DNA from 3 places in the Mesorhizobium sp. B1-1-6 genome. Region 2 is predicted to be linked to each of the others. Evidence: predicted binding sites of a transcription regulator. Region 2 holds the regulator's gene; each other region holds the start of a gene.
What was found. Region 2 encodes PhoB, which activates phosphate uptake and scavenging genes when phosphate is short. Its sites were predicted from a motif close to TGTCATNNANCTGTCAT; they were not measured.
Positions count from the first base shown of each region.

Region 1: the regulator PhoB is predicted to act here: its motif matches at 2,690-2,706, upstream of FJ979_RS06530 (PhoX family phosphatase).
Region 3: the regulator PhoB is predicted to act here: its motif matches at 7,964-7,980, upstream of ugpB (sn-glycerol-3-phosphate ABC transporter substrate-binding protein UgpB).

Region 1 is NZ_VFWR01000002.1:571,205-581,074, forward strand. Features, by position in the region: gene FJ979_RS06515 (sensor histidine kinase) at 1-1,149, shown strand, start outside; gene FJ979_RS06520 (response regulator transcription factor) at 1,146-1,802, shown strand; gene FJ979_RS06525 (hypothetical protein) at 1,993-2,487, opposite strand; gene FJ979_RS06530 (PhoX family phosphatase) at 2,769-4,772, shown strand; gene FJ979_RS06535 (NAD(P)/FAD-dependent oxidoreductase) at 4,832-6,013, opposite strand; gene FJ979_RS06540 (phosphatidylglycerol lysyltransferase domain-containing protein) at 6,345-7,382, shown strand; gene FJ979_RS06545 (ABC transporter permease) at 7,414-8,175, opposite strand; gene FJ979_RS06550 (ABC transporter ATP-binding protein) at 8,172-9,098, opposite strand; gene FJ979_RS06555 (cytochrome ubiquinol oxidase subunit I) at 9,301-9,870, shown strand, end outside.
Region 2 is NZ_VFWR01000022.1:23,420-33,289, reverse strand. Features, by position in the region: gene FJ979_RS29905 (YMGG-like glycine zipper-containing protein) at 1-93, shown strand, start outside; gene FJ979_RS29900 (CHASE domain-containing protein) at 296-1,918, opposite strand; gene FJ979_RS29895 (ATP-binding cassette domain-containing protein) at 2,055-2,855, opposite strand; gene FJ979_RS29890 (sugar ABC transporter permease) at 2,871-4,223, opposite strand; gene xylF (D-xylose ABC transporter substrate-binding protein) at 4,365-5,405, opposite strand; gene FJ979_RS29880 (ROK family protein) at 5,665-6,906, shown strand; gene phoB (phosphate regulon transcriptional regulator PhoB) at 6,914-7,603, opposite strand; gene phoU (phosphate signaling complex protein PhoU) at 7,623-8,330, opposite strand; gene pstB (phosphate ABC transporter ATP-binding protein PstB) at 8,356-9,159, opposite strand; gene pstA (phosphate ABC transporter permease PstA) at 9,156-9,870, opposite strand, start outside.
Region 3 is NZ_VFWR01000013.1:64,504-74,373, reverse strand. Features, by position in the region: gene FJ979_RS24280 (iron ABC transporter substrate-binding protein) at 1-489, shown strand, start outside; gene FJ979_RS24275 (iron ABC transporter permease) at 658-2,238, shown strand; gene FJ979_RS24270 (ABC transporter ATP-binding protein) at 2,235-3,317, shown strand; gene FJ979_RS24265 (sn-glycerol-3-phosphate import ATP-binding protein UgpC) at 3,363-4,412, opposite strand; gene ugpE (sn-glycerol-3-phosphate ABC transporter permease UgpE) at 4,420-5,268, opposite strand; gene ugpA (sn-glycerol-3-phosphate ABC transporter permease UgpA) at 5,277-6,161, opposite strand; gene ugpB (sn-glycerol-3-phosphate ABC transporter substrate-binding protein UgpB) at 6,401-7,705, opposite strand; gene FJ979_RS24240 (ATP-binding protein) at 8,102-9,226, opposite strand; gene kaiC (circadian clock protein KaiC) at 9,223-9,870, opposite strand, start outside.

The DNA.
Region 1 (9,870 bases), on a different contig from region 2:
CGGGCGCTTGACGAGACCCTCGGCCAAGGCGCGCTCGGCAAACGGCTGTTTTCCTTCAAGTTGTGGCGTCGGGACGGCACGGTGCTGTATTCGAAGGACACGGCCTTGATCGGCCGGCAGTTCGGCCCGAGCGCCAACCTGCGTGCCGCCTTCGCCGGTAATGTCGTCGCCGAGTTCAACGAGCTAGGCGACGAGGACGACAAGGAGGAGAGGGCCGCGGGCGTGCCGCTGCTGGAAATCTACAATCCAGTCCGCGAACCCTGGTCGGGCGAGGTGGTCGCCGTCACCGAATTCTACGAGATCGCCGACGATTTCCAGGCGGCTCTGGCTTCCGCCTTGCTGTCGAGCTGGCTGATCGTGGCCGGCGCCACGCTGACGGCGCTGCTGCTGTTGTCGGGGATCGTCATACGTGGCAGCCGCACCATCGACAAGCAGCGCGGCGTTCTGCAGGGCCAGGTCTCCGAGCTGCAGGCGCTGGTCTCGCAAAACCGGGCGCTGCGCCTGCGCGTCCAGCAGGCGTCGCGCCGTGCCACGGCGCTCAATGAACGATACCTGCGTCGCATCGGTGCCGACCTTCATGACGGGCCGGCTCAGCTCGTCGCGCTGGCGGCGCTGCGTGTGGACAGCCCCGCCATTTCCGGCGAGGGTGCCTCCAGCGACAGCCGCAACGCCGAGATCGCCATGATCCGCATGGCGCTGGACGACGCGATGCGTGAAATCCGCGGCATCTGCAACGGCCTCGTCCTGCCGCAGATAGAAACGGCCGCGACCGGCGACATTCTGCGTCTTGCCGTCGACGAGCATCAACGCAGGACCCGCAGTTCCGTGGCGCTGACCCTATCCAGGCAGTTGCCCGAACTGGGCGCTTCGGAGAAGATCAGCATCTATCGCTTCGTCCAGGAGGGGCTGAACAACGCTTATCGTCATGGGCAGGGCAAGGATCAGGAGGTGAAGGCCGGGATGACAGGCGGCAAGTTCTTCGTTGAAGTGTCGGATGGCGGGCCCGGATTCGACCCGAGGCGAGCCGAGGGCCTGGGGCTCGCCGGCATCAGGGAACGTATCGAAAGCATTGGTGGCCAGTTCGAGACCACGACCGGGCCACAGGGAACACGATTGATGATTACGCTAGCCGTCGAGGATCAACCATGATCGGTACCATCCGTGTCGCCATTGTCGACGACCACCCGCTGTTTCGCGAAGGCGTTACCCGCAGCCTGTCGGAGATCGGCGGCTTCGAAATGGTGGCCCAGGGCGCCACGGCGCAGGATGCCGAACGCATCGCCTCGACTTTGCAGCCCGACATACTGCTGCTCGACATCAGCATGCCGGGTGACGGCCTTGCGTCGGTGGCCGGCATACTGGGTGCCAATCCCGGGCAGAAGATCGTCATGCTGACGGTCTCGGAGGCCAATGCCGACGTGGCGCGGGCGCTGAACGCCGGTGTGCGCGGCTATGTGCTGAAGGGGGTCGGCTCGCGCATGCTGGCCGAAATCCTGCATGGTGTCGCGGCCGGCGAGACCTATGTGTCGCCGACCCTGTCGGCCCGCCTGCTTTCGGACCTGCAATCGCTGCAGCCGGCCAACGGCAGGACGGATCGCCTGCGTCAGCTCACCGGACGCGAGGCCGAGATCCTGCAGCTGGTGGCGGAAGGGCTGAGCAACAAGGAAGTGGCGCTGCGGCTGGCACTGCAGGAAAAAACGGTCAAGCATCACATGACCGGTGTGCTGTCCAAGCTCAACGTCCGCAATCGCACCGAGGCGGCGCTGCTGATGCGCGAAGCGCGGGATCGGGCCGGCAGCTAATCCTGGTCGGCCGCAAGGGATCCCCGGTTTGGGATAACGACACGCATAAATGAAAACCTGAAGCGCGGTGCAGCAGCGGAACGCTCCCGGGCAAAAAAGACGGCCCCTATACGGGGCCGGAGCGACAAGGTCACCTCCGCCGGGGGGCGGCGGAGGTGACACGTAAAGCGGGCGATGCCTATTGCCCGCTCTACAACCCCTTGAGGCGGCTTATATCCGCCGCCGTCGCAGGGCGCTCGACGATCGTGCGGCCCAGAGCGTCGGTCATTTTGAAGCGACCCTTCTCGATCTCTTCCCCGAAGCCGTTAGGGTGCTGCACCACGATCTTGTTGTCGTCTATTTCGACACGATCGCCGGTTGTTGCGTTCACATGCTTGCCGGAGCTGTTGGCACCCTTCCCCTTGCCGTTGTTGCCGCCGCCATTGTTCCCGTTGCCGCCAGCGTTGCCATTGTTGCCTCCTGCGTTGCCATTGTTGCCGCCGCCGTTATTTCCATTGCCGCCATTGCCGCCATTGCCGTTACCGCCATTGCCGCTGTTCCCGCCAGGCTTGGCTTGGGCGCTGGACGCGACAATGCCTGCGGCGGAACCGTGAAAATCGAGGTGATAGGGGGCTATGGTCAGCGCCAGTGCCGGCACTGCTCTCAGGGCCAGCCAGCAACAATGAGCCATGATCGAGCTGCGCATCAGTCCCTCACTTGATCGGGCCGGCGAATTCAAGGGCCATCTCGTGCAGGTACGCGACCATCGGCGACATGGCGTGTTCGTGTAAGTGGCCCACGACCGATGCCGCGGCAATCCGGACCTTCGCCCGATCGGTTTAGGACCTTGGTCCGAGTTTCAAACCGAATGTGGCGCGAGGTTCGCGGTCAGCTGGCGGGTGCACGAATGTCACGAAAGTGTGACCGATCGTCTATAAGGGGTCGAAACGCGTGACACGCTCCAGCCATCCAGCCAGAGGCAGACCCATGACCGACCATCGCTCGCCCGACGCCCGATTCCGCACCAGCCTGCTTGAGGAAAGCAACGGTCCGGCGACCAACCCCACCGACAACAGCACCATGGGCGAAATCATCGCCGAACGGTTTTCCCGCCGCGCTTTCCTCAAGGGCTCGCTGGCCGTCTCGGCCATTGCCGCCACCGTCAGCCCGCTGGCGCTCGTGGCCGCCGACGATGCGCGTGCCGCCGAGGGCTCCGCCTTCTCGTTCGAGGAACTCGAAGCCGGTATCGACGACAAGCACCATGTCGCGCCGGGCTACGATGCTGACGTGCTGTTGCGCTGGGGCGATCCGCTGTTTGCCGATTCGCCGGAGTTCGACCCGGCCAGGCAGTCGGCTGAGGCCCAGGCAAGACAATTCGGCTACAACAATGACTATGTCGGCTATATCGGGATCGATGGCTCCGCCGAGCACGGGCTGCTGGTCGTCAACCACGAATACACCGATCCGCATCTGATGTTCCCGGGCATCGCCAAGATCGTCGAGAAGGATGGCAAGAAGGCGGCCGAACTCGCGCCGCTCTCGAAGGAGCAGGTCGATGTCGAGATGGCGGCGCATGGCGGCACCATCGTCGAGATCCGCAAGGAAGGCGGCAAGTGGCAGGTGGTGCGCGACGGCAAGTTGAACCGCCGCATCACCTCCAACACCGAAATGGCGCTGTCGGGCCCGGTCGCCGGCCATGGCCGCGCCAAGACCAATGCCGACCCATCCGGCACCAAGGTCATCGGCACATTCAACAACTGCGCCGGCGGCGTCACGCCTTGGGGCACCTATGTCATGGCCGAGGAGAACATCCACGGCTATTTCTCCGGTGAACTGCCGGCAGGCCATAAGGAAGCCGCCAATTACAAGCGCCTCGGCATTCCGGAAGGCGCCTATGAATGGGGCGCACATTACGATCGCTTCGACCTCGCCAAGGAGCCGAACGAGCCCAACCGTTTCGGCTGGATCGTAGAGGTCGACGTAAACGATCCGACATCCACGCCGAGGAAGCGCACCGCAATGGGCCGCTTCAAGCATGAAGGCGCCGAATCGATCATCGCCAAGGATGGCCGCGTCGTCTTCTATCTCGGCGACGACGAGCGCTTCGAGTACGTCTACAAATTCGTCACCGCGGGCCGTTTCGATCAGGACGACCGCGCCGCCAACATGAACCTGCTCGACGACGGCACGCTGCATGTCGCCAAGTTCGCCGCCGACGGTACGGTGGAGTGGCTGCCGATCGTCTTCGGCCAGGGTCCGCTGACCACCGAGAACGGCTTCGCCGGCCAGGCCGACGTGCTGATCGAGACGCGGCGTGCCGCCGACCTGCTCGGCGCCACCAAGATGGACCGTCCCGAGGACATCCAGCCCAATGGTGTCAACGGCAAGGTCTATGTCATGCTGACCAACAATTCCAAACGCAAGGCCGACCAGGTCGACGCCGCCAATCCGCGCGCCGACAACGCTTTCGGCCACATCATCGAGATATCGGAAGATGGCGGCGATTTCGCCGGCACCAGGGGCAGATGGGAAGTGCTCCTGAAATGCGGCGATCCGGCGGTTGCCGATGTCGGCGCCACCTTCTCCACCGCCACCACGGCCAATGGCTGGTTCGGCATGCCCGATAATTGCGCGGTCGATTCGGCCGGGCGCCTGTGGGTCGCCACCGACGGCCAGGGCCCGAAGGCCACCGGCCGCACCGACGGCCTGTGGGCGGTCGACACCGAAGGGCCGGCGCGCGCGACGTCAAAACTGTTCTTCCGCGTGCCGATCGGCGCTGAAATGTGCGGGCCGCTGTTTGCGCCCGACGATCAGACCGCCTTCGTCGCCGTCCAGCATCCGGGCGACGGCGGCGAGGACTGGGAGGCGTTCGGCCGCCCGTCCTATTATGAGGATCCGTCGACGCGCTGGCCCGATTTCAAGCCGGACATGCCGGTGCGGCCGGCGGTTGTCGCCATTACCAAACAAGGCGGCGGCAAGATCGCGATTTAGAGGGCAATTCCAGGAAAGTGGGGTTCCGTCCGACGCGTAAAACGAACCTCCAGCCCGGTTCAGGGGCCCGAATTGGCGATCCGCCGGGCAATCCGCTCGGCGATCGCCTTGGCCTGGATGGCGGCATTGGCGAAGCAGCCGCGGATGCTCGGCCGCATGCCGGTGAACCAGAGGCCAGGCAGTTTCGGATCCGCATCGCCGCCGTTGAAGACCGGAACGCCCTTGCCGTCGAGCACGCCGAGATTGCCGACCATCTGCTCAAGCCCGGTGCGGTAGCCCGTCGCGGCAATGACGATGTCGGGATCGATCAGGCTGCCGTTGGCCAGGATGACGCCGTCGCGGGTGAATTCTCGCACCCCCGGCACGACGGTGATCCTGCCCGAGCGGATGGCGTCGATCGCGCCCTCGTCGGCGGCGATCGCTGTGTAGTCGGTGGTCAGGCGGCTGGCGCCGCCCACCGGTGCCGGCGGCACGCCGAATTTCGTCAGGTCGCCGAAAACCAGGCGCTGCGTCAAGGCGATCACCGCATCGGCGACCCGCAAAGGCAACCGCGCCATCAGCGGCGACAGCCGGTGCACGGCAATCTTGCCGATGCGCTTGGGCAGGACCGACGGACCGTTGCGGGCCGACAGCCACAGCGAGGCGGCGCCTGCCTGCGCCAGGTGGTTGAGCGCGTCTATACCCGAGTTGCCGGCGCCGACGACCAGCACCTTCTTGCCGGCATAGTCCTTCGCGTCGCCGAAATCCGCCGAATGGATGATGCGGCCGGCGAAATCCCGCATTCCTTTCCAGTCGGGGATGAACGGCTGTCTGTCGCGGCCGGTGGCGATCACGACGTGGCGCGCCAGGCGCATCCCGGCGCTGGTCTCTATCGCCCAGTGGTCGCCCCTGAACAGGACCGCCTCGACGGCGACGCCGAGCTCCACCGGCAGCCGGTTCGCCTCGCTGAAATCGTTCAGATAGCGGATGACGGCGGTTCTGTGGGGGAAGGCGAGCGTGCCCTTCGGATAGGCAAGGCCGGGAAGTGCCGAAAGGTCGCGGTGAGTATTGAGGCGCAGCTGCTGGTGACGCCGATGCCATGGCTCGGCCAACCGGCTCTCCTTTTCCAGGATCGCCGTCGCCACGCCGGCCTTGACCAGCGCCTGCGCTGCCGCGAGACCGGCGGCGCCCGCGCCGATGACGATCGCCGGTTCGATGGTTACCGTCTGGTGCGCTGCCGGTCTGATTGTCGTATCTGCCATTCGCTCACGAACCCCGTTCCACCCTTGTGGCGCTTCCGCCGACACCAGCAGAACGCCCTCCCGCGCATGATCCATACAGCAGATCGGCCCCGGATTTCGAGGCCATGCGCCGCACCGCGGTTGCGTCCTATATGGCATATACGCGAGATCGGCGATAATCAGGTCGCGGCAATGTGATTGATTCGAGATCCGGGGGCTGGCGGATCTCTGTTACCGGTACAGGAATCCGAAGTCCTCGAAACGCTTTTTTCGGCTTCCTGTGCAAAATCAAGGCGCCACGGCGTATAGCGTACCCGGGTGCGCGCCGCAGATGCACGCGGAATCTCGACCCATGCCCTCCTTGCGGATCTATCTCGACAAAATCCTCGAGCGTGCCTCGCCAAAGGTCGAGCGCCAGGCGTTCACCCATGCCGAACGGCTGGCGCTGGTGCGCCGCCACGGCGACTTCTCACTCGCCTACTCCTCCGCCGTGCAAGGCAGGCTCTCCTATTTCGGCGACGCCGACGGCTACATCGCTTTCGGCACCAAGATGAAGCATCATTTCGCGCTCGGTGACCCGGTCGCCGATCCGGCCCATCGGGCCGACTACATCAGGCGCTTCGTCGAGACCGCCGGCAGCCCCTGGTTCGTGCAGATCGGCGAACAGTCGGCGCGGGTGCTGGCCGGGCTCGGCTACAAGGTCAACCGGCTGGGCATCGACACCCGTCTGCCGCTGCCCGAACACGATTTTTCCGGCAAGCGCAACGAAACCGTGCGCTACTCCGAGCGCTGGCTGTTGAAGAAGGGCTTTTCGTTCGCCGAGGACAAGCGGACGATCTTTCTCGACGAGATCTCCCGGCTTTCGGCGAACTGGCGCGGCGACCGCATCGTCAAGCGTTGGGAAATGGGCTTCCTCAACCGGCACTTCGCCGATCATGTGGGCGTCGACATGCGCCGCTTCGTGCTGCACGGCCCCGATGGCGAACTGGTCGCCCTGCTCGACTTCGATCCGCTGTTTCGCGGCGGCAAGGTCATCGGCTACACCACAGCCTTCAAGCGCAAGCACATCGACGCCTCGCCGCATGCCGAGGTCGGCCTGACCAAATTCGCCGTCGACCGCTTTCGCGAGGAAGGCATTTCGGTCGTCACGCTCGGGCTGTCGCCGCTGGTCGACGTCGGCCCCAGCGGATTCGCCGAAAGCGATTTCTGGCGCAACGCCTTCCAGCGCGCCTATGATTCGCCCTGGGTCAACCGCCGCCGCTTCAACCTGCAGGGGCAGGCGGCGTTCAAGCGCCGTTTCCACGGCATCGAGGAGCCGGTCTACGTCGCCTTCCGCAAGGGAACCTATGTCGAGATGCTGGGCCTGCTGCGGCTGGTGAAGGCGATCTAGCTCTGACCGCGGCTCAGCGTGGCTTCGCCCCTCAATTCCTCAGCCGGTAGCCGGTCCTGAATATCCAGGCGACGGTCGCCACGCAGATCAGCAGAAAAACCACGGTCATGCCGAGGCTGATGCCGACCGAAACGTCCGATTTTCCGAAAAAGCTCCAGCGGAAGCCGCTGATCAGATAGACGACCGGATTGAACAGCGTCACCGTGCGCCAGGCGCCCGGCAGCATGTTGATGGAATAGAAGCTGCCACCCAGGAAGGTCAGCGGCGTGATGATCAGCAGCGGCACCAGTTGCAACTGCTCGAAGCTCCTGGCCCAGATTCCGATGATGAAGCCGAACAGGCTGAAGGTCACCGCCGTCAGCACCAGGAAGGCCAGCATCCAGAACGGATGCTGGATGGAGAGCGGCACGAACAGCGAGGCCGTCGCCAGAATGATCAGGCCGAGGATGATCGACTTTGTGGCGGCGCCCCCGACATAGGCGAGGACGATCTCGAGATAGGAGACCGGAGCCGACAACAGCTCGTAGATTGAGCCGACGAATTTCGGGAAGTAGATGGCGAAGGAGGCGTTGGAGATCGACTGCGTCAAAAGCGACAGCATGATCAGCCCGGGCACGATGAAGGCGCCGTAGCTGATGCCGTCGATCTCGGTGATGCGCGAACCGATGGCCGAGCCGAAGACGACGAAATACAGCGACGTCGACAGCACGGGTGAGACGATGCTCTGCAAAACGGTGCGCAGCGCGCGCGCCATCTCCACCCGGTAGATCGCCCATACCGCGCGCAGGTTCATGGCTCTTGCCTCAGAAGATTGACGAAGATCTCCTCCAGCGAACTGTTCTGCGTGTCCAGGTCGCGGAACTGGATGCCGGCGGCCTCGAGATCGCGGATTAGCGACGCCACGCCCGGCCGGGCGCTCTGGTTGTCATAGGTGTAGGTGATCTGCCCGCCATCCGGCGACAATTCCAGGGCGTAGTGCGAGAAGGCGTCCGGAATGGCGCCGAGCGGGCTGCGCAGTTCCATCACCAGGCGCTTGCGGCCGAGCTTGCGCATCAGTTCGGCCTTGCCCTCGACCAGGATGATCTCGCCTCGGTTGATGACGCCGACGCGGTCGGCCATCGCCTCGGCCTCCTCGATATAGTGGGTGGTGAGGATGATGGTGACCCCGTCCTCGCGCAGCCGCCGCACCATCGCCCACATGTCCTGGCGCAGTTCGACGTCGACGCCGGCCGTCGGCTCGTCGAGGAACAGCACGCGCGGTTCGTGCGACAGCGCCTTGGCGATCATCAGCCGCCGCTTCATGCCGCCCGAAAGCGTGATCGCCTTGGCGTCCTTCTTGTCCCACAGCGACAGGTCGCGCAGCACCTTCTCGACAAAGGCATGGTTTGCCGGCTTGCCGAACAGGCCGCGGCTGTAGTTGACCGTCGCCCAGACGCTCTCGAAGGCGTCGATGGTCAGCTCCTGCGGCACCAGCCCGATCAGGCCGCGCGCGGCGCGATAGTCTCTGGTGATGTCGTGGCCATCCACCGTGACGCTGCCAGACGAACGGTTGACGATGCCGCAGACGATGGAGATCAGCGTCGTCTTGCCGGCGCCGTTGGGGCCAAGCAGCGCGAAAATCTCGCCGCGCTCGATGTCGAGATTGATTTCCTTCAGCGCCTTGAAGCCGGTGGCGTAGGTCTTGGTGACCCCGGAAATGGAGATGACAGGCTGCATGGCTGAAAACGGCTGCTTGAAAGAGGACCCCAGATATAGGACGAATGTCGCCGCATGCAACCGCAAGTCAATGCCGTTGCTGACAGTTCTCGACATTGCCGCCGCATGGCGCTGCGGCGTTCCGCCTCGCGGCGGGACGCCGCTTTGACCGGCCGGCCCTACAAGCCTATTCTCCGCTTATTAGAAGCAGCCGGAGCCCGCCATGGACCCGCTCATCCTTTCGCGCATTCAGTTCGGTGCGAATATTTCGTTTCATATTCTGTTTCCAGCCATCACCATCGCACTCGGCTGGGTGCTGCTTTTCTTCAAGCTCCGCTACAACGCGACCAATGATTCGGCCTGGATGCGCGCCTATTTCACCTGGGTGAAGGTGTTCGCATTGTCTTTCGCCATGGGCGTGGTTTCCGGCGTCACCATGAGCTTTCAGTTCGGCACCAACTGGCCGGGCTACATGGAAACGGTCGGCAACATCGCCGGGCCGCTGCTGGCCTACGAAATCCTCACCGCCTTTTTCCTCGAGGCAGCCTTCCTCGGCATCATGCTGTTCGGCTTCCGCCGCGTTTCCAACCGCATCCACACGCTGGCGACCGTGCTGGTGGCCGGCGGCACCACCGTGTCGGCCTTCTGGATCATCGCGCTGAACTCGTGGATGCAGACGCCGGTCGGCTTCGAGATGCGCGACGGCGTCGCCCACGCCGTCGACTGGTGGGCGATCCTCTTCAATCCCTCCATGCCCTACCGTCTCGTCCATATGCTGCTCGCCTCCGGGCTT
Region 2 (9,870 bases):
GCCGGCTCCGGCCTGCTGGTCCGCAACCTGCGCAATGGATACTGCCAGTATCGCGATCATCGGGGTCGCATCTACACGGCTCGCTGCAACTAAGGCAATTCGGGCGGGAAAAGCGCGGAGCGGTTTTCCCGCCGGAATTGCGAGCAAGGAGCGGATCGGCGATCTATCAGACGCTGAACCGCTCCGAGCAACTTGAATCGCCGCTGTCGGGCTCATTCGCGAACCCGGCAGCGGTGCGGCAATTTATTGGCCGCCGCGGGAAGCCTGGAGCGATTCCGCCAAGGCCCGATGGCATTCACGCCGGCAGCGGAATCCTGATTTCCACATTCAATCCGTCATCGCGATAATCGCGGTGGATCGTGCCACGCAGCTCACGCGTGACATTGAGGTCGATCAATTTGGTGCCGAAGCCGGTCGTGGCCGGGGCGTCGACCTTCTTCTGCCCGGTTTCCTGCCAGCTCAGAGCCAAGACCCGGTCACGCCCGCGCCCTTCGACCGACCATTCGATCCTGAGGGCGCCGACCGTATTGCCGGCCTCGCCATATTTCAGCGCATTCGTTGCCAGTTCGTGGAAGGTGAGGCCCAGTGCCTGCGTCGTGGTTTCGTCAAGCAGCACCTCCGGCCCGGACAAAAGCTCTTCCGGCAGCTCCTTTCCGAACACTTGGCCAAGCTCGATGCGCAGGAGATCGCCGAGATCCGCCTTCTGCCAGCGCGAGCGCGTCAGCATGTCCTGGGACGCGGCCATTGCCTGTAGCCGGGCCGAGAAAGATGCCGAGAACTCATTGACGTCGCTGGCACGTGACGCGGTCTGGCGCGCGATCGCCAGCACTCGCGTGATCGAATTCTTGATGCGATGCTTCATCTCCTGCAGCATCAAATCCTTTTCGAGCAGGCTCTTTTCCGTCGTCTCATGCAGCAGCGATGCTGCCTCGTAGGCTCGCTCCTGATAGCGCGCGACAAGCGCGATGGCGCCGGCCAGCAGCAACCCGAACAGGCCGAGCATGACTGGGATGGCCCGCGACGATGGCTGCGAGAAGGCGCTTGTCGGCCTGAACTGCACGGTCCACGGACGGCCCGCCACGCTGATCTTGCGGGTGACCAACAGCCTGTCGCCAAAGCCCGACACGGGCGGCGTCTCCGACCGGAACAGCAAATGATCCGGATCGACGCCGCCATCGTAGATTTCGGTGTTGACCGGCAGCAGCGGCGCGCGGCTGAGCGCGATCTGGAACAACTCCCTGGCCCGGAAGGCCGCGTAGAGAAAGCCTACCGTCGAGGATCGCGATGCGTTTATGGCATCAGGTGCGGTCTCGACGTTGAGCCGCACGAAGACGAGAAAGCCGGTGAAGGTCTGTGCTGCACCCGTGTCCTGGCCGAGTTGCACCAGCCCGCTCGCGTGCTGCTGGTCATCTGCCATTGCCTTCTCGATTGCCGCGCGCCGCACGGGCTCGGTGAACATGTCATAGCCGATGCTGGCCTTGTTGGACGGATCGAGCGGCTCGAACAGCACAACGGGCGTGCGCCATGGCTGCGTCGTATCCGGATAGATCGCACGCCTGACGCCCTGGTCATGCAGCATGTCGCGTTCGACCGTTGCCTCGTCGCCTGCTTTCACCAGCCGGAGAAAGCCGATGCCGCGCAGGCCGGCGAAATTGGTATCGACATTGAGGGCATTGAAGAACGCTTTGAACTCGCTCTGCGAGATGTCGCCATTGCGGGCGTCGAACAAGGCTTGCGACGAGCGCAGCAGCGACAGCTGCAGGTCGATCCGGCTCTCGATACGGTTGAGCGCATCGTCCGCGGTCGCGTCGAACTTGATGCGAGCCGCCTCTTGCGTCGCGAAATAGGCGAACCCCGCCATTGTCATGCTGATCAGCGCAACGGCAACGAAAGCGACGATTGGAAAAAGCTTCTTCAACGGACAATGCGGCCTATCAGCATGTGAGCCCTTTATGGGCAAGTCGCCCGGTCAACACAATGGCAAGGCCAAGCCATCCCGCCGGCTGGCATATCACCTGATCGGCAGATCGGTAACGGGCTCAGGCCAGCAGGCTTCAGGCGGCGATCTTCAACGCGCCTGGTCCGGGAATGGCGCCAGGCGGACATTTGCCCAGGATGATCATGCCCAGCACCTCGTCCTGGGTCACATCGGTGGTGCGGGCAGTGCCGACGACCTGGCCGTTTTTCATGACGCACACCCGGTCGGCCAGTTCGAATACGTCGTGAATGTCATGGCTGATCAGGAAGATGCCGATGCCGTCGGACTTGAGCTGCCTGACCAGTTCCCCGACCTGGGCCGTTTCCTGCGGTCCAAGTGCTGCCGTCGGCTCGTCCATGATCAGGATGCGGGCGTTGAACAGGATCGCGCGTGCGATCGCCACCGACTGCCGCTGTCCGCCCGACAGCTTGATCACCGGCTCCTTGAAGCGCTGGAAGCGGGGATTGAGCCTGCCCATCACCTTGCGCGCCTCGGCCTCCATGGCGACATCATCGAGCGTGCCCCAGGCGGTCCTCAGCTCGCGGCCGAGGAACAGGTTGGCGGCGGCGTCGACATTGTCGGCGAGCGCCAGGGTCTGGTAGATCGTCTCGATGCCGTATTTCTTGGCATCGCGCGGGTTGGAGATCGAAGCCTCTTCGCCGTTGACGAAGATTTGGCCCGCGTCACGCTTGTAGGCGCCCGACAGGATCTTGATCAGTGTCGACTTGCCGGCGCCGTTATGGCCGAGCAGGGCCACGACCTCGCCGGGGAAAAGATCGATCGAGGCATCGTCGACGGCGCGAATGCCGCCGAACGCGATTGAGATGTTGTGCATGTCGACCAGCGGGTTGCCGGCGGGAGCGATCCTGTCAGCCATGATTGTCCTCCTCCCTCAAACGCGTTTGCGATAGACGGTGTCGAGCCACACCGCGATGACCAGCACGGCGCCGACGACGATGCTCTGCAGAGGCGAGTCGACGCCGAGCAGCACCATGCCGGATTGCAGCGACTGCATCAGAAGCGCGCCCAGCATGGCGCCGATGATCGTTCCCGAACCGCCGGCGAGCGACGTGCCGCCGATGACGGCCGCCGCGATCACCAGCAATTCATCGAGCGTTCCGAGCACGTTGGTGGCCGAGTTCTGCCGGGCCGACGAGATCGCGGCGGCGATCGTGGCCAGCACGCCCATGATCATGAACACTTTCATCGTGATCCAGCGCGTATTGATGCCGGCGAGGTTGGCTGCTTCCGGATTGCCGCCAATGGCAAAGACATAGCGACCAAAACGGGTGCGTTTGGTGATGAAGGTCATGACCAGCCCGACGGCGATGGCCATCAGCACCGGTATGGCGATGCCGTGGGCGATGAACAGGCCGCCCTCGGGCACGGTTATGTTGTTGGCGGCTGCATATCTGTTCACGATGCCGACAGGCCATGGATAGGAATTGGCCAGCCAAACCGCGCCCATGATGACGGCGCAGGTGACCACGCCGATCAGCGTCTCGGCCCAGATCGGACGCAGCGGGAAACGGAAGCGCTTGCGCTGTACCCGCCCGTTGAACAGCGCAAGCACCACCGCAAGGCAGGCGGCGATGCCGACCACCCAGCTCCAGGTCGCGCCGATCGATCCGGCCGGGCCGCCGCCCATCAGCTGGAACGTCGCGTTGAGCGGCGCCACCGTCTGGCCGCTGGTAACCCACCATGCCGCACCGCGCCAGACCAGAAGCCCGCCCAGCGTCACGATGAAGGCCGGCACTTCGAGATAGGCGATGACGAAGCCCTGGAAGGCGCCGATCAAAAGGCCGAGCACCAGGCCGATGACCAGCGCGAGCACCCAGATCCATGGATTGCCGAGCTCGAGACCGACCATCCGCACCAGGAAATGCACCTGGGCGAAACCCATGACCATGCCGATCAACCCTTCGGCGGAACCGACGGACAGATCGATATTGCGCATGACGATGACCAGCACCATGCCGCAGGCCATGATGGCGACGGCCGAGGTCTGCACCGACAGGTTCCACAGATTGCGGGGCGTGAGGAAGGTACGGCTGTCGAAATCGAGCGGATTGACGCCGAGACGCAGGCTGGACAGGACATGCAACCCGATCCAGATCAGCAGCAGCGCGCCGATCATGCCGAGCATGCGCGTGTCGATCTCGGTCGCCTTCAGGAACCGGGCGACGGCGCCGAGTTCCGACGCACGCGCGGTGTCGGCCTGCGGGTTGGACGTCGTATCGGTCATGATTTTCTCCCACCGGCCTGCCCATCCGATGCGGATGCCGGAAGCCAACCTAGAAGTTACCCGCCCGGGGCGGAAAAACAAATCTTCTTGAAAAAACGCCGCGGCTTGGCAGCCGCGGCGTTCATCGCATGAAATGGAAGATCAGTTGCAGGCCGCGACGCTGCCCGCCGCGACGCCGGCACAGACCTCGTCTTTCTTGATCCAGCCGGCGTCGATGACGACGTTGAGATTGTCCTTGGTGATCGCAACCGGGGTGAGGAACAGCGATTTGACGGTGTTCCCGCCGGGTGTGGTGAAGTCCTTGACGCCGGCGATGTCGGTCATCTTCTTGCCGTCGGCCAGCTGCGAGGCGATCTCGGCGGCATTCTTGCCGAGTTCACGCGCGTCCTTCCACACCGACACGGTCTGCGTGCCGAGCGCGATGCGGTTCAGCGCCGCGTGGTCGCCGTCCTGGCCCGAGACCGGAACGGTACCGGCCAGGCCTTGAGCCGTCAGCGCCGCGACGACGCCGCCGGCAGTGCCGTCATTGGCCGCGACCACCGCGTCGACCTTGTTGTCGTTGGCGGTCAGGAACTGCTCCATGTTCTTCTGCGCGTTGGCCGGCAGCCAGCCATCCGTATAGGCTTCGCCGACATTCTTGATCTTGCCGCTGTCGATGGCGTCCTTGAGCACTTCCATGGAGCCCGAGAACAGGAAATCGGCATTCGGATCGGCACCCGAGCCCTTGATGAAGACGTAGTTGCCTTCCGGCTTCACCTTGAACACTTCGCGGGCCTGCATGCGGCCGACTTCCTTGTTGTCGAAGGTCAGATAGAAGACGTCCTTGTTCTCGATCAGGCGGTCATAGCCGACGACCGGAATGCCTTCGTCGAGCGCCTTCTGCACCGCCGGGCCGATGGCGGAGGCGTCCTGCGCCAGGATGATCAGCGAATTGGCGCCCTGGGAGATCAGGCTCTCGACGTCGGTGAGCTGCTTGCCGGGATTGGACTGGGCGTCGGCGGAAATATACTTGTCGCCGGCGGCTTCGATCGCCTTCTTCATGGCGGCCTCGTCGGTCTTCCAGCGCTCTTCCTGGAAGTTCGACCAGGAAACGCCGATGACCTTGTCCTTCGCCTGCGCGATCGACGCGAGCGTCAGCGACATGGCGACACCCGCCAGGATGGCGGCTGTGAATTTCTTCATCTTAATCCTCCCTGCGCCGCGTATGGCGCGACCAAACAGGCCCGTAGGCCGGCACAAAGGCTCTATTTTTTCGAGCCTCGAAAAAACACTGGTCCATCGTCGGAACGCTGTCAACGTCGATTCTGATGTATTTTGATGTCCTCGTGAATTTTTTTCGAGCTCCGGAATAAATAATGACAGCCAAGGCCGGTTCTGCCAGTATTTGACGGTCGTCGGGATCCTGGGGAGAGAACGCGGCGACGGGGAGGATGCGAGAAACATGTCGGTCGGAATCCGCCACGACGATTTGCGCCGACGCAACCGGGCGATGGTGATCGCGGCCGTGCGCCGTGCCGGGCAGCCCTCGCGCACCGAGATTGCCGCGACCACCGGGCTCAGCCATTCCACCATATCGGCGATCTCCTCCGACCTGATTGGCGAAGGCATCCTGGCGCAGAGCAAGCCGAGCGAGGCCGGTGCGCTGAAACGCGGTCGGCCGCAGGTCGGCCTCAGCCTCAACCCTGAAGCCGCGGCGGTGATGACCGTTGTGCTGTCGCTGAATTTCCTCTCCGTCGCAGTCATCGACTATGCCGGCCAGGTGATATCTGAGGAGCAGCGCCGGCTGGACACGCTGACCCTGTCGCGCGAGGCGCTGATCGGCGAATGCGTGGCCATCGTCAGGCGGCGGTTCGAGGATCCCGACCTCGACGTCGGCAGCATCGCCCGTATCGCGCTGGCGATCCAGGGCATCACCGACACGGATGCGCGCGCCATGCTGTGGTCGCCGATCACGCCGCAGACCGACATCGCCTTCGCCGACATACTGGAGGCCGAGTTCGGCATTCCCGCCACCATGGAGAACGATTGCAACATGATGGCGGTGGCGCTGCGCTGGCGCGATCCCCAGCGCTACCGCGACGACTTCATCGCCATACTTTTGTCGCACGGCATCGGCATGGGCTTGGTGCTGAAGGGTGAACTGTTCACCGGCACCCATTCATCCGGAGGCGAGTTCGGCCACATGATCCATCGCCCCGGCGGGGCGCTCTGCCGCTGCGGGCGGCGCGGCTGCGTCGAGGCCTATGCCGGCAACTATGCCATCTGGCGCAACGCGAGGCAGCTTGGCGAGGACACCGAGCCTGTCGACGTCAGCGACGCCGACATGCGCACCCTGGCGGCCTCGGCGCGCGAAAAGGACGGGCCGGAGCGCGAAGCCTACCGCAAGGCCGGCGAGGCGCTGGGTTACGGCCTTGGCAGCCTGTTCGCGCTGATCGATCCGGCGCCGGTCGCCATGGTCGGCGTCAGCGCCGCCGCCTTCGACCTGATCGAGCCGGCTCTGCGCGAGGCGATTGCCCAGACCGCCGGCGGCCAGCACTCGAAATCGATTTCCTTCGACACCGAGCCGAACGAACTGCCACTGATCCGCGAGGGCTGCGCCATGCGCGCGCTGACCTTCGTCGACCAGGAGATTTTCGCGCCGGGGGCACAGGCGAAATCAGGCGTGGGCGAGAACGTTGCGTGACATATCCCTAGTCTTCGCGAATCGCATACCCCGCGCCCCGAATGGTGCGGATCACGTCAGGCATGCGGCCATTGTTGACCGCCTTGCGCAGCCGGCCGACATGCACGTCCACGGTGCGCTCGTCGATATAGATCGTTTCGCCCCAGACATTGTCGAGCAGTTGGCTGCGCGAGAACACGCGGCCGGGATGTCGCATCATGAATTCGAGCAGGCGGAACTCGGTCGGCCCGAGCCGGATCTCGCTTTTCTTGCGGTAGACCCGGTGCGATTCACGGTCGAGCACGATGTCGCCGACCTTGAGCACGCTGGACAGAACTTCGGGCTTGGCGCGGCGCAGCAGCGCCTTGACGCGTGCCATGAATTCCGGCGTTGAGAACGGCTTGACCAGATAGTCGTCGGCGCCGGTGGAGAGACCGCGCACCCGGTCGCTTTCCTCGCCGCGCGCCGTCAGCATGATGATCGGCAGCCGCTCGGTATCGGGCCGCATGCGGAGACGGCGGCAGAGCTCGATGCCGGACACCGCCGGCACCATCCAGTCGAGCACAAGAAGGTCAGGGACATTCTCCTGCAAGCGGATCTCGGCTTCGTCGCCGCGCGTCACCACCTCTACCTGATAACCCTCCGATTCCAGATTGTAACGGAGCAGCACACCCAGCGGCTCCTCGTCCTCCACCACCATGATGCGTGGCGCGATCATCGACTGGTCACCCCTGCCGTCAAGCCGCTGGCGCCGACATCGCCGTCTCGTCCTGCTTCGGGCGATTGGCGGGCAATTGCGTGCCGGTCAGCACATAATAGGCATTTTCGGCAATGTTGGTCACGTGATCGCCGATGCGCTCGAGATTCTTGGCGCAGAACAAAAGATGCGTGCAGGCGGTGATGTTGCGCGGATCCTCCATCATGTAGGTCAGCAGCTCGCGGAAGACCGACGTGTATTTGACGTCGATGCGTTCATCGTCGGCGCGCAGCTTGGCAAGTGCCGCGGCATCGCGCGCCGCATACTCCTCGATCACGCCTTGGACCTGGATCAGCACAAGCTGCGCCATGGCGTCGATGGAGTGCGACAGGTCGCGCGGCGTGGCGGCAAGGCCGACGGTGCCGACGCGCTTGGCGATGTTCTTGGCGAGATCGCCGATGCGTTCGAGATCGCCCGCCATGCGGATCGAGCCGACGACATGGCGCAGATCGTCCGCCATGGGCTGCCGCTTGGCGATCAGGGTGATGGCGCGGTCGTCGAGTTCGCGCTGGCGCGCGTCCATGATGGCGTCGTCGGAGACGACGCGCTGGGCGAGCGCGTTGTCGGAATTCAGGAGCGCCTTGGTGGCGCCGCCGACCATCGATGAGGCGAGATCGCCCATGTCGCGGATCAGCCTGCTGATCTGTCCGAGATCTTCGTCAAAGGCTGCGACTGTGTGTTCGGCCATGATCTTGGTCCTCGTATGCCTGGGATCAGCCGAAGCGGCCGGTGATATAGTCCTGCGTGCGCTTCTCGCGGGGCGATGTGAAGATCTTCTCGGTGCGGTCGAACTCGACCAACTCGCCCAGATACATGAACGCGGTCTGCTTCGACACGCGCGCCGCCTGCTGCATGTTGTGGGTGACGATGACGATCGTATAGTCGGCCTGCAGCTCATCGATCAGCTCCTCGATCTTGGCGGTCGACAGCGGATCGAGCGCCGAGGCAGGCTCGTCGAGCAGGATGACCTCCGGCTTCACCGCCACCGTGCGGGCGATGCAGAGGCGCTGCTGCTGGCCGCCCGAAAGGCTGAGGCCGCTGGCGTTGAGCTTGTCCTTGACCTCGCTCCACAGTGCCGCGCGCTTCAGCGCCTGCTCGACACGGCCGTCCATCTCCGCCTTGCTGAGCTTCTCATAGAGCCTGACGCCGAAGGCGATGTTCTCGTAGATCGACATCGGGAACGGCGTCGGCTTCTGGAACACCATGCCGATCTTGGTCCTGAGCAGGTTGAGGTCCTGCGAGCGGTCGAGGATATTCTGGCCGTCGAGCAGCACCTGGCCCTCGGCGCTCTGCCTCGGGTAGAGCTCGTAGATGCGGTTGAAGACGCGCAGCAGCGTCGACTTCCCGCAGCCCGAAGGCCCGATGAAGGCGGTGACGCTGCGCTCGGGCAGCGACAGGCTGATATCCTTCAGCGCCTTCGACTGGCCATAGTAGAAATTGAGGCCCTTGACCTCGATCTTGGCTTTCTCGACCGCGACTTCGGGCGTATTCAACTCGGTGGACAACATCGGTTTCATCTGTCCTCTCTGCGTCCGGTAAGGCTGCGGGCGAAGATGCTCAGCCCGAGAACCGTAAGGGTGATTATGAGTGCGCCGGTCCACGCCAGCTGCTGCCATTCCTCGTAGGGGCTGAGAGCGAACTGGAAGATGGTGACGGGCAGGCTGGCCATCGGCGCATTGAGATTACTCGACCAGAACTGGTTGTTGAGCGCCGTGAAGAGCAGCGGCGCCGTCTCGCCGGAAATGCGGGCGATGGCCAGCAATATGCCTGTGACGATGCCCGACAGCGCCGCACGGTAGGCGACCGAGCGGATGACCACCCAGCGCGGCGCGCCGATCGCGGCGCCGGCCTCGCGCAAGGCGTTCGGCACCAGGTTGAGCATGTCCTCGGTGGTGCGAACGACGACCGGGATGACCAGGATGGCCAGTGCGACGGCACCGGCGATCGCCGAGAAATGTCCCATCGGCCGCACCAGCAGCTCGTAGACGAACAGGCCGACGATGATCGAGGGTGCCGACAGCAGGATGTCGTTGATGAAGCGCACGACGGTGGTGAGGCGCGAGAAGCGGCCATATTCGGCCATGTAGGTCCCAGCGAGGACACCGATCGGCGTGCCGACGATGACGGCGATGACTGTCATCATGATACTGCCGTAGATGGCATTGAGCAGGCCGCCGGCATCGCCGGGCGGCGGTGTCATTTCGGTGAACACAGAGAGCGAAACACCC
Region 3 (9,870 bases), on a different contig from region 2:
GCGCTGCTGCAGCTCAAGGGCGAAGCCGCGACAGCGGACTGGCTGAAGGCGATGAAGCAGAATTTCACCGCCTATAAGGGCAACAGCACCGTGATGAAGGCGGTCAACGCCGGCGAGATCGAAGGCGGCGTGATCTATCACTACTACTACTTCGGCGATCAGGCCAAGACCGGCGAGAACAGCAAGAACGTTGCGCTGCATTATTTCAAAAACCAGGATCCGGGCGCCTTCGTCTCGACCTCCGGCGGTGGCGTGCTGGCTTCGAGCAAGCATCCCAAGGAAGCCCAGGCTTTCCTGAAGTGGGTGACCGGCAAGGGCGGCCAGGACGTGCTGAAGAACGGAACGTCCTTCGAATACGCGGTCGGCAAGGGCGCAGAGTCCAATCCGAAGCTGGTGCCGCTGGCCGACCTGCAGGCGCCGAAGATCGATGCCGCGACGCTGAACTCCAAGAAGGCCACCGACCTGATGACGGCGGCCGGCTTGCTTTAGTTGCCGTTCGTCCTAATAAGGACACCGGCCGTGCTCCCGCGGGAATTCCGCGGGAGCGTTTTGTTTTTTCGAGATGGCATTCGTCGATGACGACACGCTGTATTCCCGACCATGATCGTGGTCTTTCGATTGCCGCCGCCGGGCGGCAAGGGCGCGAAGTCTGAGCCGATGCAGTTCGCGGCCGACATCGCAAGCCCGGGCCTGCCGCCGAGGACGCGCCGCAGGGCGCGCCGGCGCGCTGCGTCATGGATCGTTGCCGCCGCTATCTTCGTTTCGCTGCTGGCCCTGCTGCCGCTTGCCTTCATCGTCTGGGTTGCCGTGCAGACCGGTTGGGAAACCGTCTCGGCGCTGGTTTTCCGGCCGCGTGTCGGCGAGCTTCTGGCCAACACCGTCCTGCTTGTCGCGCTCGCCGTGCCGATCGCCATCATCCTGTCGGTGGCGCTGGCCTGGCTGACCGAACGCAGCGACCTGCCCGGCGCCCGGCTGTGGGCCTGGCTATGCGTGGCGCCGCTCGCCATTCCCGCCTTCGTGCACAGCTATGCCTGGATCACCATGGTGCCCGGGCTGCATGGCTTGTGGGCCGGCGTGCTTGTCTCTGTCATAGCGTATTTCCCGTTCCTTTATCTGCCGGTATCGGCGGCCCTGCGCCGGCTCGATCCGGCGCTCGAAGACGCCGCGGCCGCACTCGGCCTTGGTCCCTGGCGTGTGTTCTGGCGCGTCGTGCTGCCGCAGCTCAGGCTTGCCATCTGTGGCGGCGCATTGCTGGTCGGCCTGCACCTGTTGGCCGAATACGGCCTTTACGTCTTCATCCGCTTCGACACCTTCACCACGGCGATCGTCGACCAGTTCCAATCGACCTTCAACGGGCCGGCCGCGAATATGCTGGCCGGCGTGCTGGTGAGCTGCTGCTTCGTGCTGCTCGGGCTGGAGGTGCTGGTGCGCGGGGAAGAGCGCTATGCCCGCGTCGGTTCGGGCGCCGCGCGCCACCAACAGCGCGCGCCGCTCGGCCGGGCGACCGTGCCTTGCCTGCTGCTGCTTGCCGCCACCACGCTTCTGGCGCTCGGCGTACCGTTCGTCACCATCGGACGCTGGCTTGCCGCCGGCGGCGCCGAGGTCTGGCGGCTCGACGAGATCGGCCTGGCGCTCGGCCAGACGTTGTTCCTGGCGCTCGCCGGCGCGCTGCTCGCCACCGTCGCCGCCATGCCGATGGCCTGGATCTCGATCCGCGCGCCGGGGCCTCTGCAGCGCTTGCTGGAGGGCTGCAACTACATCGTCGGATCGCTGCCCGGGGTCGTGATCGCACTGGCGCTGGTCACCATCACCGTGCGCATCGCCCTGCCGCTCTATCAGACCCTGTTCACCATCCTGGTTGCCTATGCCTTGATGTTCCTGCCCCGCGCCCTGATCAGCCTGCGGGCGTCGATCGCGCAGGCGCCGGTCGAGCTCGAGCGCGCCGCGTCCAGCCTCGGGCGGTCGCCGCTCCATGCATTGTGGTCGACGACGATCCGCCTGTCGGCGCCGGGTGCCGCCGCCGGCATGGCGCTGGTGGCGCTCGGCATCATGAACGAGCTGACCGCGACCCAGATGCTGGCGCCGAACGGCACCCGCACGCTCGCGATGGCATTCTGGTCCTACAGCGGCGAGATCGACTACGCTTCGGCAGCACCTTACGCCTTCATCATGGTGGCGATGTCGCTGCCCCTGACCTGGCTGCTCTATGTCCAGTCAAAACGGATGGCAGGACGATGAGCTTTTTCGAACTCAGGGGCTTGCACAAGCATTACGGCCCGGTCGCGGCGCTTGCCGGCATCGATCTCGACGTCGCCGGCGGCAGCCGCACGGCCATCGTCGGGCCGTCCGGCTGCGGCAAGACCACCTTGCTGCGGCTGATCGCCGGTTTCGAGGCGCCCGACCAGGGCAGCATTGTGCTTGACGGAAAGATGCTGGCCGACAGCGGCGGCGCCGTTCCGGCGCACCGCCGCGGTATCGGCCTGGTTGCACAGGACGGCGCCCTGTTTCCGCACCTGACGATTGGCGACAATATCGGTTTCGGGATGGACCGCCGGCTGGACAAGCGATCCGAGCGCATCGTCGAGCTCGCCTATATAGTGGGGCTGGACAAGGCGATCCTGAAGCGCCGCCCGCACGAACTCTCCGGCGGTCAGCAGCAACGCGTGGCGCTCGCCCGCGCCATGGCGATGAAGCCGCGGCTGATGCTGCTCGACGAACCGTTCTCGGCGCTCGACACCGGCCTGCGCGCCTCCATGCGCAAGGCCGTGGCGGAACTGCTCGAAGCCGCCGGCATCACCACCATCCTGGTGACGCACGATCAGGCCGAGGCGTTGTCCTTCGCCAGCCAGGTCGCGGTGATGCGCGAGGGCCGGTTCTCGCAGGTCGGCACGCCGCGCGAACTTTATCTCAAGCCGAAGGACAGGATGATTGCCGAGTTCCTTGGCGACGCCATCATCCTGCCGGCGAAGATAGCGGGCGGTTTCGCCACGTCGCCGCTTGGCCGCATCGCCGTCGATACGTCGGACAGCCGCGATGTCGCCCGCATCATGTTGCGGCCGGAGCAGATCGGACTGAAGCGGACATCGCGCGAGGGCATGTCGGGCACGCCGGACATGCTTTTTGGCGAGGTAACGGAATCCGAATTCGCCGGCTCGACCTGCACGGTCGCGGTGCGGTTGCTCAACAGCCCCGACCCGCCGGACGCCGCCGCCATCGGCAGCACGCCGCTGATCCTGCGCAAGTCCGGCATGGACGCGCCGGCGGTCGGTGAGATCGTCCGGCTCACCGTGTCGGGACAGGCGCATGTATTCGCCTGACCGGCCGACGGTTCGCGGCTCGCTGATCAGCATGCAAGATTGGCGTCAGTCGACCCTCTTTGCAGCCTGATCGAACCAGTGAAGTTTCTCGGCCTTGGCCACGACGCGCAACTGGTCGCCGGGCTTGGCTGTTGCGCGCGCGGCCACACGCACGACGATGCGGTCGCCTCCTGCCGCACAGTGAAGAAAGCTGTCCGCTCCCACCGGCTCGACCGCCTCCACCATTGTCGGCAGCACGAGCGCGCCGGACGGTGCCTCGGCCGCGAAAGTGACATCGGCATCCTCGGGGCGGAAGCCAAGCGTGACGGCATTCGCAGGCGCAAAGTCGCTCGTCTTGCTGCCGGTCAGCGCCGGACCCGAAAGGGACAGAAGATTCATCGGCGGTGCGCCGATGAAAGAGGCGACGAACGTCGAGGCCGGCTTTTCGTAAATGTCGAGTGGCGCGCCCGCCTGCTCGACCAATCCGCCATTCATGACGACAAGGATGTCGGCCAACGTCATCGCTTCCAACTGGTCATGGGTGACGTAGACCGAGGTGACACCGAGCGAGCGCTGCAAGTTCTTGATTTCGACCCGCATCTGGCCGCGCAGCTTGGCATCGAGATTGGAGAGTGGCTCGTCGAACAGGAAGACTTTCGGATTGCGCACGATGGCGCGGCCCATGGCGACGCGCTGGCGTTGACCGCCTGAAAGCTCGCGCGGGCGCCGGTCAAGCAGCGCTGAAAGCTCCAGCACCTTGGCGGTCGAACGAACCCTGCTGTCGATCTCGTCCTTGGGCGTACCGCGATTGCGTAGCCCGTAAGCCATGTTGTCGTAGACTTTCATATGCGGATAGAGCGCATAGTTTTGGAACACCATGGCGATGTCGCGCTCGGTCGGGCCGATCGTGTTGACGATCTTGCCGTCGATAGCGACCGTGCCGGAAGAAATGGTCTCCAGCCCGGCGATCATCCTCAAAAGCGTGGACTTGCCGCAGCCGGACGGCCCGACCAGCACACAGAGTTCTTTGTCGGGAATGGCAATGGAGACGCCCTTCACGGCTTCGACGCCGCCGGCATATACTTTCTTCACGTCCCTCAGATCGACCGTCGCCATCGGCTTCTCACTTTTCGGTGTCGACCAGTCCGCGCACGAACCAGCGCTGCATCAGCACCACAACCAGGATTGGCGGCAAGATTGCCAGGATCGCCGTGACCATGACCAAATGCCATTGGGTGTCGGCATCGGCGAAGGAGACCATCTTCTTCAGTGCGATGACGATGGTGTTCATATCGTTGCTGTTGGTGACCAGCAGCGGCCACAGATACTGCGTCCAGCCGTAGATGAAAAGAATGACGAACAGCGCCGCGATATTGGTGCGCGACAATGGCAACAGGATATCGAAAAAGAACCGCCATGGACCGGCGCCGTCGACGCGCGCCGCCTCAACCAACTCGCCCGGGATGGTCATGAAGAACTGGCGGAACAACAACGTTGCGGTGGCCGAGGCGATCAGCGGGATGATCAGTCCGGCATAAGTGTCGATCATACCGAGGTCGACCATTACCTTGTAGGTCGGCAGGATGCGCACCTCGACGGGAAGCATCAGGGTGATGAAGATCAGCCAGAAGAAAGTCATGCGCAGCGGAAAACGGAAGAAGACGATCGCATAGGCCGACAGGATCGAGATGAATATCTTTCCGACCGCAACGCCGAGCGCCATGATCGTGGAGTTGAGGAGCAGCCTGCCGACGCCGAGCCCGCCGATGCGGCCGACGCCGCCGAACAGCGCCTCGCCGTAATTGTTCCAGAACTCGCTGCCCGGCCGGAAAGGCAGTGGCGGCCTAAGGATGGTTTGCAGCGTCTGCGTCGAGGCAACGAAAGTGTAGTAGATCGGAAAGGCCACGATCAGTATGCCGAGGATGAGCACGGCATGTGCAAGGAAAATGCGAAACGGGGACTGACCGATCATCGCGCTCCTCAGCCGTAATGAACCTTGCGTTCCACGTAGCGGAACTGGATGGCGGTGAGCGCGATGACGATGACCATCAGGATGACCGACTGCGCCGCCGAATCGCCGAGGATCAGATTGACGAAGCCGTCATTGTAGACCTTATAGACCAGTGTCTCGGTGGCCTTGCCCGGCCCGCCGCCGGTGACGGCGTGAACGATGCCGAACGTGTCGAACAGGGCATAGACGGTGTTGACGACCAAAAGGAAAAACGTCGTCGGCGCCAAAAGCGGGAAGACGATGGTCCAGAAGCGCTTGGTTTCGCCGGCGCCGTCGATCGCCGCCGCCTCGATCAGCGTTTTCGGCACCGCCTGCAGCCCGGCGACGAAGAACAGGAAATTATAGCTGATCTGCTTCCAGGCGGCCGCCGCCACCAGAAGGATCATGGCGTCGGTGCCGTTGAGCAGCGGATCCCAGGCGACACCCAAACGTCTCAGCAGATAAGACAGCGAGCCGATCGATGGATTGAACAGGAACAGCCACAGCATGCCTGCAATCGCCGGCGCCACCGCGTAGGGCCAGATCATCAGCGTGCGGTAGAGGCCTTTGCCGCGCACCACCTTTTCCGCCATCACGGCAAGGAGCAGCGCCACGCCCATGGCAACGATCACGGTCGCGAGCGAAAACACCACTGTGACCTTGATCGAGTTGAGATAGGCCGGGTCGGCAAGCACCTTGCGGAAATTGGCAAACCAGACGAACCTGCTCCTCAGCCCGAACGGGTCCTGCCTCAGCATCGACTGGTAGAGCGCCTGCCCGGCCGGCCAGTAGAAGAACACCAGCGTGATGGCAAGTTGCGGCGCCACCAGGAGGTATGGCAAGACTTTGTTGGGAAAGACGACGCGCGGGGTCAATGCGCCGCTCCGGCGTGGAAAGCCGAGCGGCACTCTACGGCGCTCACCGCTGCCCTGCCGGGCATCTCCCCTTCTTGGAGGAAGATTGGCAGTTCCTGCGGCAGCTGCCATTCTCCAGCTTTGACAATCGCCGAAAACGGTCGCGACAGCCAGTCTCCCCCCTTCAGGGGGAGATGCCCGGCAGGGCAGAGGGGGGCCTCGTAGAGCAAGGACTATAACTCGATAGGTTCGGACGCGCCCTAATTCCCCAGCGCTTCCTTGATTGCCGCGTTGCCACGCGTGACCGCATTGTCGAGCGCCTGCTGGGCGGTTTCCTGGCCGGCAAGCATCTTTTCGAACTCCTCGTTCTGGATGTCGCGCACCTGCGGCAAGTTCGGCAACCGCACGCCCTTCGAATTGTCGGTCGGCGCCTTGCCCGTCATCTGCAGGATCGGCGTCTCGCGACCGGGATTCTTGTCGTAGAAGCCGGACTTTTTCGTCGCCTCATAGGCGGCGAGCGTCACCGGCAGGTATCCCGATTTCTGGTGCAGATATTCCTGCACATCGGTCTTGGACAGATAGGCGAAGAAAGCCGCGACGCCTTTGTACTCCTCGTCGGACTTGCCGCCGAAGACCCAAAGGCTGGCACCGCCCGGCGTCGTGTTCTGCGGCGCGCCCTTGGCGTCGCTGTCATAGGGCAACTGGCCAATGCCGTAGTTCATGCCCGACTTGACGATGTCGCCTAGGCCGCCCGAGGATTCGGTGAAGATGCCGCATTCGCCGGCGAGGAATATCTGCTTGGCTTCGGAGGTGCGCCCGCCATATTTGAAGGTGCCGTCCTTGGCCAGATCGGCGAGCGCCTGGAAATGTTTGACGAAGATCGGCGAGTTGATCTTGAGTTCGACATCACCGCCGGCCAGGCCATTCTGCTGCGTGGCCCACGGCACATCGTTCCACGCCGCGAAGTTTTCCAGGTGTATCCAGGTCAGCCAGGTCGAGGTGTAGCCGCAAGCGGCGGCGCCGCTCGCCTTGATCTTTTTGGCATCCTCCCACACCTCGTTCCAGGTCTTGGGTGGGTTGTTCACATCGAGCCCCGCCTTCTGGAAGATGTCCTTGTTGTAGTAGAGGATCGGCGAGGAGGAGTTGTAGGGGAAGGACAGCATGGTGCCGTCCGGCGTCGAATAATAACCGACGATGCCTGGCAGATACTGGCTCTTGTCAAAGTTCATCCCGGCGCCGGTCAGCACCTCGGCCACTGGCTTGATCGCGTCCCGGGCCGCCATCATCACGCCGGTGCCGACATCGAACACCTGGATGATGTCAGGCGACTGGCCGGCGCGATAGGCGGCGATGCCGGCATTCAGCGTTTCGGGATAGGTGCCCTTGAAAACCGGAACAATCTGGTAGTCGCCCTGGCTGGCGTTGAAATCCTTGGAAATCTTGTCGACGACCTCTGCGTTGGCGCCGGTCATGGCGTGCCACCAGCTGATCTGCGTAACGGCGAAGGCGGAGGTTGTGGAAAGCAGGGTCACGGCGACACCGGCCGCGAAGCCAAAGAACTTCATGTTTCGTCTCCCGTTCTCATTGCTTGTCATTGGCGAAAGGGGCACTCCCGCAATGGCACTATGTGTCGTTCGCGCGCAGCGGACAACGGTTTTGTTGCGGACAGGCGCACTTCATATCCGGCTAAAGTAGCGTTCACTTCCGGATGAAAGTGACCCGGAAAAGGATTGCATAGCGGCTTGCTGCTTGAATTGATGTACCAGGGACCTGTCTCGAGACGGTCAGCGACCTCACCGACGGACGGCGTCTAACAGCACATGACAACACTGACATGACAACGCTGAAAAAGGCGTCGGTTTAATGCTCGGTCGATGCGTGGAAATTCCCGTCCCGCGCTCAGCCTGACGGATTTGACATCGGCCAATCAGTCTGCTGGCCGGGAATGGGTCTGCCGCCGCTCAGTTCTGCTGCCGCTCGGTTCCAGAAGCGCGCGGCAAGTAGAGATGCAGGCTTGTTCCCTGACCGATTTCGCTATCGATTCGGACATGCCCACCGGATTGCTTGATGAAGCCGTAAACTTGGCTTAGCCCGAGTCCCGTACCCTGCCCTTCCGATTTTGTTGTGAAGAATGGTTCGAAAACGCGCGCCAGGGTGTCCTTGCTCATTCCACAGCCGGTATCGCGTACAGTCACGCGAACAAATGAAGCCGCCGCTGAACGCAAATCCTCCAGATCATTTGGAAAATTGCTGGTCTCAATCGTGAGAGTGCCATTGCCTTTCATTGCATCTCTGGCGTTCACGGCAAGGTTAAGAACGGCGATGTCGAGCTGGTTGGCATCGATAAGGATAGGGTCCAAGGCTGGATCCAGATTGCATTGTACCCGGATGCCGCTCCCCAACGTCCGTTCCAGCAGCGTCGTCAGCCCCTTGATACGTTCATTGAGATCAATCTGTTCCGGGACCAGGGATTGGCGTCGCGAAAAGGCAAGCAGTTGCTGTGTTAGCGCTCCTCCATTTTCGATCCGCCTGAACATCTCCTCGACCAGCAGAGCGACTTTCTCATCCGCAGGATCTTTAGCGATCTGTTTCTCCAGAAGCCGAAGGCCAGACCCGAAAACGGCGAGTAGGTTGTTGAAGTCATGGACAATGCCAGCTGCGAGGCGTCCAATGGCCTCGAGCTTTTGTGACTGGCGCGCGTTTTCTTCTCTTGATCGCTGGGCCGAGACATCGCGCAGGCTGGCAAGCAATGCGGGCCTGCTGTCCCAGGTAACCTCGACCGTACGCATTTCCACTTCTGCCGGCTTGCGGCCGGAACGGTGAACGGTGATCTCGGCGATCTCTCCGGAGACGACCGGACGGCCGAGCGGAACGTGGAGGAGTTCGTCAAGCGGCTGTCCAAAAATTACGGCTGCCGCAGGATTGGCATAGAGCACTGTTCCGTCCAAATCGACCACCAGCATCCCGTCGGCGGTATTTTCGATCAACTGGCGAAAGCTGAGCTGGCTAATGCCAGCCGGAGATGTATCTCCGGGCGATTCCAGCATTTCGGCGGCGTTTTGCGCCGTATTCAAGGCGCTCTTCATGTCGACGTGTTGTCCACGGCGGAGTCGCCGAACACATCAGGCGCGCTGTCAAAGGGCTTTCCAAGATGCATACCGCCACTGTCGATGGTGAAGCGCCGTATCTGTTTGTCGTGTTCGCTGCCGCGCATTTTCAGCACCATCATGCCGCGATGCATGAATTCTTCCTGCTGAATGTAGCGCAACAGAATGATCGAATCGGTGAGTGTGGAAATATGCTGCTCGCTAGCGCTCTGGCCTCCGACAAGCGATTTGTTGGTAGCGGTGCAAAGGCCGGCAATTTCGCGCTTCTTTATGAAGGAGGTGACGCTGATCAAGAACTCACGAAACCCGGTTTCTGGCGCGATGCGCTCCAATGCCGACAAGCTGTCGATTGCCATGCGATCGGGTTTGAACTCCGCCACCAGTTCGCGGATCATCAGAAGGTGATCCGGCAAACTCTGCGCTTCCGGATAAAGGCAGACTACCTTCAGGCGACCATCCGCCTCCATCGCTTCGAAATCGACGCCCCAGCTACGCGCGTTGCGGAAAAGCTGGCCGCGGCTCTCCTCATAGCCGACGAGCAAGGCGCGTTCGCCCGCAGCCACTCCGCCCGCCAGAAAGTTGGTGACAAGTAGAGTCTTTCCGGTGCCTGTGGCTCCACTGAC